2 linked regions of the Pseudoduganella dura genome follow. The main gene of each other region encodes a partner of the protein of the gene in region 2 in a complex. Links are inferred from orthologs where the notes say so. Each region holds a gene or a part of one and is shown on either strand. Other genes may lie near its edges.

What was found.
Region 1: the proteins of trxB (region 2) and trxA are in contact, whole or in part, in a crystal structure (PDB 1F6M), measured with the Escherichia coli proteins. The link is inferred for Pseudoduganella dura from one-to-one orthologs.

The regions. Positions count from the first base shown.
Region 1 is NZ_WNWM01000002.1:3,885,204-3,892,708, forward strand. The notes cover bases 1,678-4,660. They hold trxA (thioredoxin TrxA), read right to left. Parts: upstream 3,341-4,660; coding sequence 3,014-3,340; downstream 1,678-3,013. Other genes in these bases: rho (transcription termination factor Rho), read right to left, coding at 1,678-2,880; GJV26_RS17070 (response regulator), read right to left, coding at 3,516-3,929; GJV26_RS17075 (PAS domain S-box protein), read right to left, coding at 3,926-4,660. In the rest of the region: GJV26_RS17050 (ArnT family glycosyltransferase), read right to left, coding at 1-749; GJV26_RS17055 (type B 50S ribosomal protein L31), read right to left, coding at 841-1,110; more of rho, read right to left, coding at 1,618-1,677; more of GJV26_RS17075, read right to left, coding at 4,661-7,505. UniProt on the Escherichia coli protein: Participates in various redox reactions through the reversible oxidation of its active center dithiol to a disulfide and catalyzes dithiol-disulfide exchange reactions.
Region 2 is NZ_WNWM01000002.1:994,736-1,002,027, reverse strand. The notes cover bases 1,715-4,484. They hold trxB (thioredoxin-disulfide reductase), read right to left. Parts: upstream 3,690-4,484; coding sequence 2,739-3,689; downstream 1,715-2,738. Other genes in these bases: GJV26_RS04515 (DNA translocase FtsK), read left to right, coding at 3,921-4,484; GJV26_RS04525 (Smr/MutS family protein), read right to left, coding at 2,025-2,732; GJV26_RS04530 (trimeric intracellular cation channel family protein), read right to left, coding at 1,715-1,757. Also shown: GJV26_RS04540 (NAD(+) synthase), read left to right, coding at 1-704; GJV26_RS04535 (P-II family nitrogen regulator), read left to right, coding at 732-1,070; more of GJV26_RS04530, read right to left, coding at 1,131-1,714; more of GJV26_RS04515, read left to right, coding at 4,485-6,332; outer membrane lipoprotein chaperone LolA, read left to right, coding at 6,343-6,978; GJV26_RS04505 (replication-associated recombination protein A), read left to right, coding at 6,996-7,292.

The DNA of each region.
Region 1 (7,505 bases), 2.9 Mb from region 2 along the record:
GTGACGGCGGCCGCCACGCCGAACGAGGCCAGCAGGTGCGGCAGCGCCTGGCCGGCCGGGATCGCCAGGAAACGCGTACAGGTAAACAGCGCCACCAGCACGAAGGCCGGCGGCACCCAGCCGCGGGTCAGCGTCATCAGGCCCAGCGCCAGGCCGATCAGCGCGGCGTTGCGCCAGCATGGCTTTTCCATGTAGCGTACCGAGCGGTACAAGGTGAGTGCCAGCAGCGCCGTCAGCAGCGGCTCGGAAGTGGTTTCGTGGCTGTGCTGCAGGAAGCCCAGGCAGCCGAGGTAGATCAGCAGCGCGGCATCGGCCAGCGTGCGGCCGAAGTCGTCCGGCTCGGGCTGGCCGCCGAAGGCCAGGCGCAGCGGCTGCGCCTCGGGCCGCCGGCCCAGGTTGAAGGTGGCGTACCACAGCGACAGCGCGCCCAGCAGGAACACGCCGATGGTGGCGATGCGGGCGGCCAGCACATCGCCGAACAGGCCGCCGAACAGCTTGATGCACAGCGCGCCCAGCCAGAACATCAGCGGGCCTTCCTCGGGCGTCGGCATGCCGGCGATGTTCGGCCACAGCCAGTCGTGCCAGGTGCCGTGCGCCATCGTCCACATGATGCCGAAGCTGGCGGCATCGTCGTTCTTCCACGGTTCGCGTCCGATGACGCCCGGCAGGATGTACAGCATGGCCAGGGCAAACAGCGCCCAGCGGGGCAGGGCAAGGACGGCGGAGGCGGGAAGGCGGACTGGCTTCATTCAATCGGTCGTGCTGACGGTGGAAACAGGAGTATCGGTGATAACAATAAAAAAAGGCAGCCGCGGCTGCCTTTTTTCGTGCGCGAGGCGATTAGCCTTGCGATACGGCGGTCTTGGAACCGACTTTGCCGAACTTCTGGCGGAACTTTTCCACGCGACCGGCGGTGTCGACGATCTTGTGCTGGCCCGTGAAGAACGGGTGCGATTCCGACGAGACTTCGATCTTGACCAGCGGGTATTCTTTACCGTCGAGGGTGATCTTGTCGCGGGTGTTGATCGTGGAACGGGTCACGAACTTGAAGTCGCACGACAGGTCGTGGAACACAACTTCGCGGTAATCTGGATGGATATCGTTTCTCATGATGTTTCTCTATAAAGTTTGGTAGCCAAACAGCACTTCGTCGGTCCAACAGCTTCCTGACCCGATTGCCGCCCACTTGCCGGGGTTAAAAACAGCCGGGGATTATACTCCAAAACGCCGGCCAAAATAATAGGGATGGACCCTGTTTTCCAAGAAATTTCCTGGAAAACAGGGTCCGTCCCTACTTTTTGGATTTTCAGCCCAACTGCAGGAACCGGGGGCAGACCCCCCGTCACCGTGGCAGCGAACTCGGCCTCCAGCGGTGTTGGGGATCTGACCCCAGGCCTGGTCGCGGGTTACCGCTTGCATTGGCGACGGGGCGAAAAAAACCGGTGTCAGACACCATTTATCCTTGCGGATAAATGGTGTCTGACACCGGCTGCTCAGCTGTTCCCGGCGAAGGTTAGCCGCCGCGGTGCAGCAGGGGTTTCGTGGAGCACTGCTCCGCGCCTGCGGAACGGCCTGGCCCTGCAGGGCCAGGTTCCTTGCGCGCCACTTGTCCTTGCTTTAGCCGCCGCGCCGCATCATGTCGAAGAACTCGGTATTGGTCTTCGTGGCGCGCATCTTGTCGAGGATGAACTCCATCGCTTCGATCTCGTCCATCGAGTACAGCAGCTTGCGCAGGATCCAGATCTTCTGCAGCTCGTTCGGCTTGATCAGCAGTTCTTCGCGGCGCGTACCCGATTTGTTCAGGTTGATTGCCGGATAGACGCGTTTTTCGGCCAGGCGGCGCTCCAGGTGCACTTCCATGTTGCCGGTGCCCTTGAATTCCTCGTAGATCACGTCGTCCATGCGCGAACCGGTTTCGATCAGCGCGGTGGCGATGATCGTCAGCGAGCCGCCTTCCTCGATATTGCGGGCGGCGCCGAAGAAGCGTTTCGGGCGCTGCAGCGCGTTGGCGTCCACGCCGCCGGTCAGCACCTTGCCCGAAGCCGGGATCACGGTGTTGTAGGCGCGGGCCAGGCGGGTGATCGAGTCCAGCAGGATGACCACATCCTTCTTCATCTCGACCAGGCGCTTGGCCTTTTCCATGACCATCTCGGCAACCTGCACGTGGCGGGTGGCCGGCTCGTCGAACGTGGAGGCAACGACTTCGCCGCGCACCGAGCGCTGCATTTCCGTCACTTCTTCCGGGCGCTCGTCGATCAGCAGCACGATCAGCGTCACGTCCGGGTGGTTGGCCGTGATGGCGTGCGCGATGTGTTGCAGCATCACGGATTTGCCGGACTTCGGCGACGCCACCAGCAGGCCGCGCTGGCCCTTGCCGATCGGCGCGATCAGGTCGACGATACGGCCGGTGATGTTCTCGGCGCCGTTCATCTCGCGTTCCAGGCGCAGCGGCTCGTTCGGGTGCAGCGGCGTCAGGTTCTCAAACAGGATGCGGTGTTTCGAGGCTTCCGGCGATTCGCCGTTGACCTTGTCCACCTTGACCAGTGCAAAGTAACGCTCGCCGTCTTTCGGCGTGCGCACTTCGCCTTCGATCGAGTCGCCCGTATGCAGGTTGAAGCGCCGGATTTGCGACGGCGAGATATAGATGTCGTCCGTGGACGCCATGTAGCTGGCGTCCGGCGAGCGCAGGAAGCCGAAGCCGTCCGGCAGTACTTCCAGGGCGCCATCGCCGAAGATCTGCTCGCCGGACTTGGCGCGCTTCTTCAGGATAGCGAACATGAGCTCCTGCTTGCGCAGGCGGGCCGCATTGTCGATATCCAGACTGATGGCCATTTCCAGCAACGCCGAAACGTGCAAGGCCTTTAATTCAGATAGATGCATAGGTGTTTGAGTGTCCCGTGACGGGAAAGTAAGGTAGGGGAGGGAACTGCGTGGGCTCTATGTTTCTCGGGGGGCGGATGCCTCGGTCCCGGCCAGGCAGGTGGTGCTGCGGGCGCAGCACCACCTATATTACTCAAATATTGCTGTCGATGAAAGAGGTGAGTTGGCCTTTTGCCATGGCGCCCACTTTTTGAGCAGCCGGCACGCCGTTCTTGAACAGGATCAGCGTCGGGATGCCGCGAATGCCGAACTTGCCCGGCACGGTCTGGTTCGAGTCCACGTCCAGCTTGGCGATCGTCAGCTTGCCGTCATATTCCTTGGCGACTTCTTCCAGGATCGGGGCAATGCTCTTGCACGGACCGCACCACTCGGCCCAGAAGTCCACCAGCACAGGACGGTCGGATTTCAGCACGTCGGCTTCGAACGACGCGTCGGTGATGTGTTTGATGTTTTCGCTCATGTTGTTTTCCCCTTTCGGGATCAGATTAAGTTCGCCTGGCGTCCGTTGCCTGCCAGTCCTCTACGAGGAGATGGAGACCGTGCGCACGAATTCAATGTCAAGCCACTATATCAACTACGACTCAAATAATGAGACTTGCATCGGGGAATCAGGCGGGGATGGATCAAATAATAACCTATTTTCCGTCGCCGTGTACCGGCGTCGCCCTGCCGCGGGCGAGTGCCAGCAGGTCGCCCAGCGCGGCACTCGTGAGCGGCTTGTTGCGCGCCCCCAGGATGGTCAATCCCTGCGCCGTCGCCAGCGTTTCGGCGGCGCGCAGGATGCCGCTGTCCATGCCGGACAGCAGGATCACGTCGCCATCGAAGCCGCCTTCGGCCACGGCGCGCAGGAATTCGATGCCATCCATCTCCGGCATCGACAGATCGCACACCAGCACGTCCGGCCGGAACCCGGGCAGTGCGCGCAGCGCACTGCGGGCGTCGCTGTCGGCGTGTACGTGGGAATAGCCCAGGCCGGCGATCATGTCCTGCAGCAGGTCCAGCATGAAGGCGTCGTCGTCCAGCAGCAGGATGCGCAATGCGTGGTTCATTTCAGTTCGCCAAGAGTCGTGTGGTTCAAGATGTGTTCCCGGATCTGCGCCAGCAGGGGGCGGAACTGCCCGACCAGCGCCCACGCACCCTGTTCCCCCGCCGGACCGGAAGACGGCAGCCGCTCCATCCGCTCGCACAGTTCGCCCATGCCGAGCGCACCCACCGTGCGGGCGGCCGCCTTGAGCCGGTGGCCCAGTTCGCGGACCCGCTCGATATCGCCGGCCGCCAGCGCCTCGTCGAGCTCCGCCAGCCCGTTCTCGGCCGATTGCAGGAACTTCAGCGCGAAGCTGCGGATCTTGTCCGGCTGGTAGCCCAGCACCTGGGCCAGCACGGACAGGTCGATGACGGCCGGATCGCCCACCAGTGTCGCATGGGGCCGGTACGGCACGGCGCCTTCATTGCCGGCGCCGCGCTCCCCTCCACCCTTGCCGCCGTCCTTGCCGCCATCGCGGCGATGTTCCTTCACGCGGCGCTCGGGCAGCCAGGCCGCGATCTTGCGGGCCAGCAGCGCCGGCTGGATCGGCTTGGCGATGAAGTCATCCATGCCGGCTTCCATGCAGCGTTCGCGTTCCTCGCTGGTGGCGGTGGCCGTCATCGCCAGCACGCGCAGGCCGGCCAGGCGCGCATCGGCGCGGATGCGGCGCGTGGTTTCCAGCCCATCCATCACCGGCATCTGCACGTCCATCAGCACGCAGTCGAAGCTGGCTTCTTCCAGCAGCGCCAGCGCCTCGGCGCCGTTGCCGGCCAGCCGCACCGCGGCGCCCGCCTCCTCCAGCATTTCCATGCCGATCTGCTGGTTGAAGGCGTTGTCCTCCACCAGCAGGAGATGGGCACCCTGCAGCGCGTCCTTCGGCGTCGCCGGCTCGGCGGCCGATGACGGCAGCGCGCCGGCGGCCGCTCCGGTTCCGCCGATGCCGAGGCGCGCCGTGAACCAGAACGTGCTGCCGGCACCGGGCGCGCTCGACACACCCACGTCGCCGCCCATCAGCTGGGCCAGCTGCTTGCAGATCGCCAGCCCCAGGCCGGTGCCGCCGTAGGCGCGCGTGGTCGACGCGTCGGCCTGCTCGAACGACTGGAACAGCCTGCCCATCTCCTGTTCCGTCATGCCGATGCCTTCGTCGCTGACATCGAAGCGCAGCAGGCAGTCGGTGTCGCCGCCCGCTATGCAGCGCACCCGCAGGCCGATCGTGCCGTGCTCGCTGAACTTGATCGCGTTGTTGACGTAGTTGATCAGCACCTGGCCCAGCCGCAGCGGGTCGCCGCGCAGCACCGGCGGCACTTCCGGATCGATGTCGATGTCGAGCCGCAGCTCCCGGGCCGCGACCTTCGGCGCCACCACGGTGGTCAGCGTTTCGATGACCTGCGACAGCGGGAACTCGACCTGTTCGATGTCCAGCTTGCCGGCCTCGATCTTCGAGATGTCCAGGATGTCGTCGATGATGCCCAGCAGGTGCTCGCCGGCGAAGCGGATCTTTTCCAGGTAATCGCGCTGGCGCGGATCGAGATCGGTCTTCAGCGCCAGGTGCGCCATGCCGATCACGCCGTTCATCGGCGTGCGGATCTCGTGGCTCATGTTGGCCAGGAACTGGCCCTTGGCCTGGCTGGCCTCTTCGGCGACCTGCTTGGCCTGGTCGAGCTGCTCGGTGCGTTGCGCCACGCGTTCCTCGAGATGCTCGTTGAGCTCGCGCAGCGCCTGCTCCACCCGCTTGCTTTCGGTGATGTCGATCGACATGCAGATCAGGTACACGGGTTCGCCATGCTCGTCGAACACGGGTTTCTTGAATGTGCGCAGCGCGAGGTGCTGGCGCAGCGCCGGGTTGAACAGCGTTTCCTCGTAGTCGACCTGCTCGCCGCGGGCGAAGGCTTCGCGGTCGCGCCGGGCGAACTCCACCACCTCCTTCGGCGCATGCAGGTGCGCGTAGCTGCCGTTGTGCAGGTCGGCCATCGTGTAGCCGAACTGCCGCTCGCAGGCGGGATTCATCAGCAGCAGGCGGCCGTCCGGACCTTTCAGGAACAGGCCGATCGGCATCATCTTGATGATTTCCTGCAGCCGCTGCTCGCCGCGCCGCAGCGCATCGGCGCTGTTCTTGCGCTCGGTGATGTCGGTCAGGCTCGCCACCACCATCGTGGCGGCCCCCAGTTCGTCGCGCATCGGTTCGGCGTTCACCGACAGCCAGCAGATGCCGCCCGAATCTCCCGTTACCCCCATCACCACGCCGCGCACCGAGCGGCCGCTGGCGAGGGCGCGCTGCACCGGGTGTTCGTCGGCATCGAACGGCCTGCCGTCCTCGTGCACGCCGGGCCACAGCCGCGCGCCGCTGGCGGCGGCCGGCCCCAGCATGCGGGCCGTGGCCGCATTGCATTCGAGAATCACGCCCTCGCTGTTCAGCACCACCAGGCCGTTGGTCACGGCGTTGAACACCGAGGCCATGCGCTGGCTTGAATTGCGCAGCGCCACCTCGGCCAGGCGCCGGTCGGTGATGTCGGTGATCATCGCCAGCGTGCCGGCATACACGCCGTTGTCGTCGTGGATCTGCGTGGTCGACACCAGCCCCCACATCGACGAGCCATCCTTGCGGTAGAAGCGCGCATCGCCCTGTTCGGCTTCGCCGGGGCGGCGGCGCTGGTTCTGCCGCACCAGCTGGGCCGTGCTTTCCTCGTCCATGAAATCGCTCATCGGGCGGCCCAGCATGTCGTCCGGATCGAAGCCCAGCATGCGCGCCAGCGTGGGGTTGACGAACGACGTGCGGTCGCCGGCATCGGTCATCCAGATCCCTTCGGTGGCCGTCTGCACGATCTGCCGGTAGCGCTCCGAACTGGCGTGCAGCGCCTGCTCGGTGCGCTGGCGCTGGGTCATGTCGCGCACCGAGACCACCGACCAGCCCTGGCTCGCGCGTTCGATCCCCGCCAGTTCGATCGGCGCCAGGTGCACCATGGCGGGGAAGTGGCCGCCGTCGGCACGCCGCGCGGTCAGCACGCGGCCCGGCAGGTTGGGGCGCGAGAACAGTTCGCGCGGCAGGCCAGGCGCGCTGCGCATCACTTCCGGCACCAGCAGTTCCATCGAGATGCCGGCCATGTCGCCCGGCTGGTAGCCGAAGCAGGCGGCGGCCGCGCGGTTGACCTGCTTCACGCGGCCGCCGCGGTCGGCCACCAGGATTCCGCCGGGCATTGCTTCGAGCACCGCCGACAGCCGGTCCCGCTCGGCCAGCGCGCGGTCGTTCACGGGGCCCAGCGTGCCGCCCGCCAGCGTGGGGTGGGCGCCGGCGCGCGCGGTCACGCGGCCGCGCACCGCGATCCAGCGGTAGCTGCCGTCGCGGCAGCGCATCCGGCATTCGTGCACGAGCAGCGTATCGTCGACCGGTTCGAGGCCGATGCGCGACATCTCCTGCATCAGTTGCAGGCGGTCGTCCGGGTGCACGTGCTGCAGCCAGGCGTTGCGGTCGTGCGGCGCCAGGCCGCCGGCGCCGTAGCCGAGCAGTTCCCCGAAGCGCGGCGACAGCTTCACTTCATCGCTCTGCGGATGCCATTCCCAGATGCCTTCGCAGGCCGCATCCAGCGCTTGCTCGGCCGGCGAT
Region 2 (7,292 bases):
GGGAAGAATACGATGTCACGTTCGAGAACGTGCAGGCCGGCGAGCGCACCAGCCACCTGTTCCGGCTGGCCAATCACCACAACGGCATCGTGGTGGGCACCGGCGACCTGTCCGAGCTGGCGCTGGGCTGGTGCACGTACGGCGTGGGCGATCATATGTCGCACTACAACGTGAACGCCAGCGTGCCCAAGACGCTGATCTCGCACCTGGTGCGCTGGGTGGCCGAGAGCCGCCAGTTCGGCGAGGCCGATTCGCAGGTGCTGATCGATGTCGTCGACACGGAGATCAGCCCCGAGCTGGTGCCGGGCAAGGCAAATGACACCGCGCCGGCGCAGAGCACGCAAAGCGTGATCGGCCCCTACGAACTGCAGGACTTCAACCTGTATTACACGCTGCGCTTCGGCTTCGCGCCAAGCAAGGTGGCCTTCCTGGCGCTGCATGCGTGGAAGGACCGTTCCACCGGCGCCTGGCCGGACGATGCGCACGTGGTGCGCAACCAGTATGCCCTCAAGGACATCAAGCATAATCTCGGCATCTTCCTGCGCCGCTTCTTCCAGACCAGCCAGTTCAAGCGCAGCTGCGTGCCGAACGCGCCCAAGGTGGGCTCGGGCGGATCGCTGTCGCCGCGGGGCGACTGGCGCGCACCGAGCGATTCGGAATCGGTGGTGTGGCTGGAAAACCTCAAGACCGTGCCGGATGCCTGACCCAACAATTTCTATAAGGAGAATGCCATGAAACAGATTACCGCCGTTATCAAGCCCTTCAAGCTGGACGAAGTGCGCGAAGCGCTGGCCGAGGTGAACGTGACCGGCCTGACCGTCACCGAAGTCAAGGGCTTCGGCCGCCAGAAGGGCCATACCGAGCTGTATCGGGGCGCCGAATACGTGGTCGACTTCCTGCCGAAGGTGAAGGTGGAAGTGGTGGTGGACGACGGCGTGGCCGAGCAGGTGGTCGACGCCATCATCAAGGCCGCCCGCACCGGCAAGATCGGCGACGGCAAGATCTTCGTGCAGAACGTGGAGCAGGTGGTGCGGATACGTACCGGCGAGACGGGGCCGGACGCCGTCTGATTTTAGTGTCGGACACCATTTCGAGCTTGCTTGAAATGGTGTCCGACACTGGTTCGAGCTTCATGGTCTCCCGACGCGCAGGTCGAATTTCCACGTGATCAGCCGCAGCAGCGTGATCGTTGCGGCGGATGACCACAGCGCGATATCTTCTGTCACGTTCACCTGCCGCAGCAGGATGTACAGCCAGCAGCCGAAGAATGCGCAGATCGCGTAGGGCTTGCCGTCCCTGAACACCATCGGCACCTCGTTGCAGACGATGTCGCGCAGCACGCCGCCGAAGATCCCCGTGATCACGCCCATCATCGCGGCGATGAAGATCGGCATCTGCGCCGCCAGCGCCTGCGACACGCCGGCCACGGCGAACAGCCCCAGCCCCATCGCATCGGCCACCACGATCAGGCGCTCCGACACGATGTGCCGCAGGTGCTTCATGAACGGCGCCACCGCCAGCGCCAGCACGAACAGCAGGATGGTGTATTCCTGGTGCTGCACCCAGAACAGGGGCCGCTTGTCGAGCAGGATGTCGCGCAGCGTGCCGCCGCCGAACGCGGCGATGAACGCCACGATGATGACCCCCACGATATCCATCCGCTTGCGCCGCGCCTCCACGAATCCCGAGAACGCCCCGACGAGGATCGCGATCACTTCGATGACGGTAACGAGGGAAACGTGCGGGACGATTTTCATGCGGGCTCATCAGGGGAGGATGGGCACAGGTTAACAGAAAAGGAAGACTGCAAGGGGAAAAGCGGTGGCCCGTGCAAGGGCAGGAGCCGCTGAGTTAAAAGCGGTGTCCGACACCAGGTCCGGTGGAGCCGCTGGTTTCGGACACCGGCCTTCTGGTGTCGGACACCGGTTTTCATTGGAAGCATCCGGGAGAAAACCGGTGTCCGACACCGATGAAGCCGGTGTCCGACACCATGCCCGGACACCACGCCCGCAGGAATCGCCGCCTCAGCGCTCCGGCCGCAGCGCGGCCCGCAGCAGCACGATCAGCGCGCCTTCGCCGCCCTCGGCGGCATGCGCCTGGCAGAAGGCGATGACGCCGTCGGTCTGCACCAGCCAGCTGTGCACCATCGACTTGAGCACGGGTTCGCCGCCGCGCGAGCCGAAGCCGCGACCGTGGATCACGCACACGCAACGCTGGTTGCGCTGCACGGCGCGGCCCAGGAAGCCGGCGAGGGCGTTGCGGGCATCGTCGCGGCGCAGGCCGTGCAGGTCGAGCTCGTCCTGCACCGGCCAGTAGTTCTTGCGCAGCCGCTTCATCACGTCGCTGCCGACCCCGGGGGCGAGGTAGTTCAGCGACGGTTCTTCTTCCATGTAGTGCTCGACGCCGAACAGGTCCGACAGCGATTCGCGCAGCACGGCCGCATCGTCGTTCTTTTGCTCGGTGGCCGTCAGCTTGCGCTTCGGGGCCGGCGGCGGGGCGATGACGGGCTTGGGCAATTGCGGCACGTAGCGGTTCGACTCCGGCAGCTTGTTCACGCCCTTCATCGTGGTACGGAACATGCCGGCCTCGGCCACTTTCTGCTTTTCGCGCTCGATGCGCGCGGCTTCCTCGGCAAGGCGCTCGGCCTCGGCCGCGGCGCGCTCGGCGGCCCCCTCCTTGAGCTGCTTGCCGAGAACCTTCAGGTCTTCGAAGCTTTTCAATCCGCGCGCCATGTGACTTTACTCCTGCGCTTCCAGGTAACGCTGCGCATCCAGCGCGGCCATGCAACCCGTGCCGGAGCTGGTGATGGCCTGGCGGTACACATGATCCTGCACGTCGCCGGCGGCGAACACGCCCGGCGCCGACGTGGCCGTGGCCATGCCTTCGGTACCGGAGCGCGTCTTGATATAGCCGTTATGCATGTCCAGCTGGCCTTCGAAGATGCCGGTGTTCGGCTTGTGGCCGATTGCCACGAACAGGCCGTGCACGGAAATTTTCGATTGCTCGCCGTCGTTGGAGAGCAGCGTCAGGCCGGTCACGCCGCTGTCGTCGCCGTTCACTTCGTGCAGCTGGTTGTTCAGCTTCAGCTCGATCTTGCCTTCGGCAACCTTGGCCATCAGGCGGTCGATCAGGATCGGCTCGGCGCGGAACTTGTCGCGGCGATGGATCAGCGTGACCTTGGTGGCGATGTTGGACAGGTACAGGGCCTCTTCGACGGCCGTGTTGCCGCCGCCGATCACGGCCACTTCCTGGCCGCGGTAGAAGAAGCCGTCGCAGGTGGCGCAGGCCGATACGCCGCGGCCCATGAACGCTTCCTCGGACGGCAGGCCCAGGTACTGGGCGGAGGCGCCGGTGGCGATGATCAGGGCGTCGCAGGTATATTCGCCGGCATCGCCGACCAGGCGGATCGGTTTTTCATCGAGCCTGGTCGTATGGATATGGTCGAACACGATCTCGGTATTGAAACGCTCGGCGTGCTGCAGCAGGCGCTGCATCAGCTCCGGACCCTGCACCCCCAGCGGATCGCCGGGCCAGTTTTCCACGTCCGTCGTCGTCATCAATTGGCCGCCCTGTTCGACGCCGGTGATCAGCATCGGCTTCAGGTTGGCACGCGCGGCATAGACCGCGGCGCTGTAGCCGGCGGGACCGGAGCCAAGGATCAGGACGCGGGCGTGTTTGGTAGTGGTCATGGAAGCTTCTCTGCGAATTGGGGAAATAAAACCGAAAATGGGAGTTCGAGCCTATATGGAGGCATCGCCGGAACGCACAAGCGGTTCGGTCAAGCAAAGTCAGATTATAAGCGAACCCCCGCATTCTTGAATTGAGAGGCCGGAATAGGCCCGGATGCCTTAAAATAAGCGCAATAGAAATAATTACCTTAGCGCAACACGTTTGCGACAAAATCCACCACAGTTGTAGTCATGAGTAAAACCACGCAACAGACGAGCAATTCTTACCGGCGCACGGCAACCGAAAGACAACCGTTGCCGAACCGGCTCGTGCGCCTGCTGTCGGAGGCGCGCTGGTTCGCGCTGGCCGTCGCTTGCCTGTATTTCGTATTGATCCTGGCCAGCTACCACAAGGGCGATCCGGGCTGGTCGCATGCCAGCCTGGTGCCGAACGTGGTCAACCTGGGCGGCCGCGGCGGCGCCTGGCTGTCCGACCTGATGTTCTATATCTTCGGCTTTTCGGCCTGGTGGTTCTGCGTCTACCTGGTCCGCTTCGTGTGGCGCGGCTACCGCCGGCTGACGAACAAGTTCGTGCTGGAAAAGGAAGAAGACGAGGAGCACAGCCACGAAGGCATCATCCGCCTGATCGGCTTCGTGCTGCTGCTGACCGGCAGCATGGGCCTGGAATACCTGCGCATGTATTCGCTGCCCGTGCAGCTGCCGCGCGCGCCCGGCGGCGTGCTGGGCCAGCTGGTCGGCCATGCCGCCCACGTGGGCCTGGGCTTCACGGGCGCCACGCTGATCCTGCTGCTTCTGTTCGGCATGGGCACGTCGCTGTTCTTCCACGTCTCGTGGCTGACGGTGGCCGAGCGCATCGGCGGGGCCATCGAAACGGCCATCGACTGGGTCATCATGCGCTACGAGGACCGCGAGGATCGCCGCCAGGGCGCCGCGGCCACCGTGAAGCGCGAGGAAGTCGTCGTCAAGGAACGCGAGAAGCACGTGGAGAAGCATCCGGAGATCCTGCCGCTGAAGGTGGAACCCCAGATGCTGGTGGTGCCGAAGCCCGAGCCGGTCGAAAAGGTCGAGCGGGTGCCGAAGGAAAAGCAGCCGTCGCTGTTTACCGAAACCGAGCTGCCGCGCGAAAAGCCGGTGGTGTTCCAGAATATCGAGAACACCGACCTGCCGCCGCTGGCGCTGCTGGACGAAGCCCCGCCGGCGCAGGAAACGGTGTCCATCGAAACGCTGGAATTCACCAGCCGCCTGATCGAGAAGAAGCTGTCGGACTTCGGCGTGGAAGCCAAGGTCGTCGCCGCCTATCCGGGCCCGGTCGTCACGCGCTACGAGATCGAACCGGCCACCGGCGTGAAGGGCAGCCAGATCGTCAACCTGGCCCGCGACCTGGCGCGTTCGCTGTCGCTGACCTCGATCCGCGTGGTCGAAACGATCCCCGGCAAGAACTACATGGCGCTCGAGCTGCCGAACATGAAGCGCCAGATCGTGCGCCTGACCGAGATCCTCGGTTCGAAGGTGTACAACGACAGCGCCTCGTCGCTGACCGTGGCGCTGGGCAAGGACATCGCCGGCAAGCCGGTCGTGGCCGACCTGGCGAAGATGCCGCACCTGCTGGTGGCGGGTACTACCGGCTCGGGTAAATCGGTGGGCATCAACGCCACGATCCTGTCGCTGCTGTACAAGTCCGATCCGCACGATGTGCGCATGATCCTGATCGACCCGAAGATGCTGGAGATGTCCGTCTACGAAGGCATCCCGCACCTGCTGGCGCCGGTGGTGACCGACATGCGCCAGGCCGGCCATGCGCTGAACTGGGCCGTCAACGAGATGGAGCGGCGCTACAAGCTGATGTCGAAGCTGGGCGTGCGTAACCTGGCCGGCTACAACGCCAAGATCGCCGAGGCGCAAAAGCGCGAGGAGCACATTCCGAATCCGTTCTCGCTGACGCCGGATTCGCCGGAGCCGCTGGAAAAGCTGCCGACGATCGTCATCATCATCGACGAGCTGGCAGACCTGATGATGGTGGTGGGCAAGAAGGTGGAAGAGCTGATTGCCCGTATCGCGCAAAAGGCGCGCGCGGCCGGCCTGCACTTGATTCTGGCGACGCAGCGCCCATCTGTGGATGTGATTACCGGCCTGATCAAGGCTAATATCCCGACCCGGATCGCGTTCCAGGTGTCCTCCAAGATCGACTCGCGCACGATTCTCGACCAGATGGGCGCCGAGGCGCTGCTGGGCATGGGCGACATGCTGTACATGCCGCCCGGTACCGGCCTGCCGGTGCGCGTGCACGGCGCGTTCGTCTCCGACGAGGAAGTGCACCGCGTGGTCAAGCACCTGAAGCTGCAGGGCGAACCGAACTACGTGGACGGCATCCTCGAAGGCGGCACGCTGGAGGGCGAAGGGGGCGGCGGCGACGGTGCCGCGGCGGGCGAGGGCGGCGGCGAAGCCGATCCGATGTACGATCAGGCGGTGCAGGTGGTGCTCAAGAACCGCCGCGCATCGATCTCGCTGGTGCAGCGCCACCTGCGCATCGGCTACAACCGCGCGGCGCGCCTGCTGGAGCAAATGGAAAACAGCGGCGTGGTGTCGCCGATGCAATCGAATGGCAACCGGGACATTCTCGTTCCGGCCACGCCCGCAGAATAGGATTGATCTCATGAATCGTTTCATCATTGCCGCTTCCGTTTCGTTGGCTTTCGCGGTGTCGTTCGCGGGCGCGGCGCATGCCGCGGCGCTGGACCAGTTCAAGACCTTCGTCGGCTCGACCAAGTCGGCCCGGGGCGAATTCACGCAGACGTTGACGAAGAACGTCGACGGCGCGAAGAAGACCTCCGCGCCGTCGACGGGCACGTTCGTGTTCGCGCGCCCCGGCAAGTTCATCTGGACTTACCAGAAGCCGTATGAACAGGTGCTGCAGGCCGACGGCGACCAGCTGTACATCTACGACAAGGACCTGAACCAGGTCACGGTAAAGAAGCTGGGCGACGCGCTGGGCTCTTCGCCGGCCGCGATCCTGTTCGGCTCCAACGACCTGGAAAAGAACTTCACGCTGTCCGAGGCGGGCACGCGCGACGGCCTGGAATGGCTGAAGGCCGTGCCGAAGGCGAAGGACACCAGCTTCGAGCTGATCTCGATCGGCCTGAAGAACGGCCAGCCGGAAGCGATGGAGCTGAAGGATAATTTTGGACAGGTGTCCACGCTGGCGTTCCGCAAGTTCGAAAAGAACCCGCCGCTGGGCACGACCGCGTTCCGGTTCGATGTGCCGAAGGGCGCCGACGTCGTGAAGCAATAAACCAGGCGATAGAACCGATGGCCGATCTCTTCTCCACCGAGCCCCGGCAACCGCTGGCCGAGGCGTTGCGCCCGAAGACGCTGGACGAAGTGATCGGCCAGGGCCACCTGCTGGGCGAAGGCAAGCCGCTGCGCCTGGCGTTCCAGGCCGGCAAGCCGCATTCGATGATCCTGTGGGGCCCGCCGGGCGTGGGCAAGACCACGCTGGCGCGGCTGACCGCCAACGCGTTCGACTCCGAGTTCATCGCGCTGTCCGCCGTGTTCGCCGGCGTCAAGGACATCCGCGCCGCGATGGAACAGGCGCAGCAGAACCTC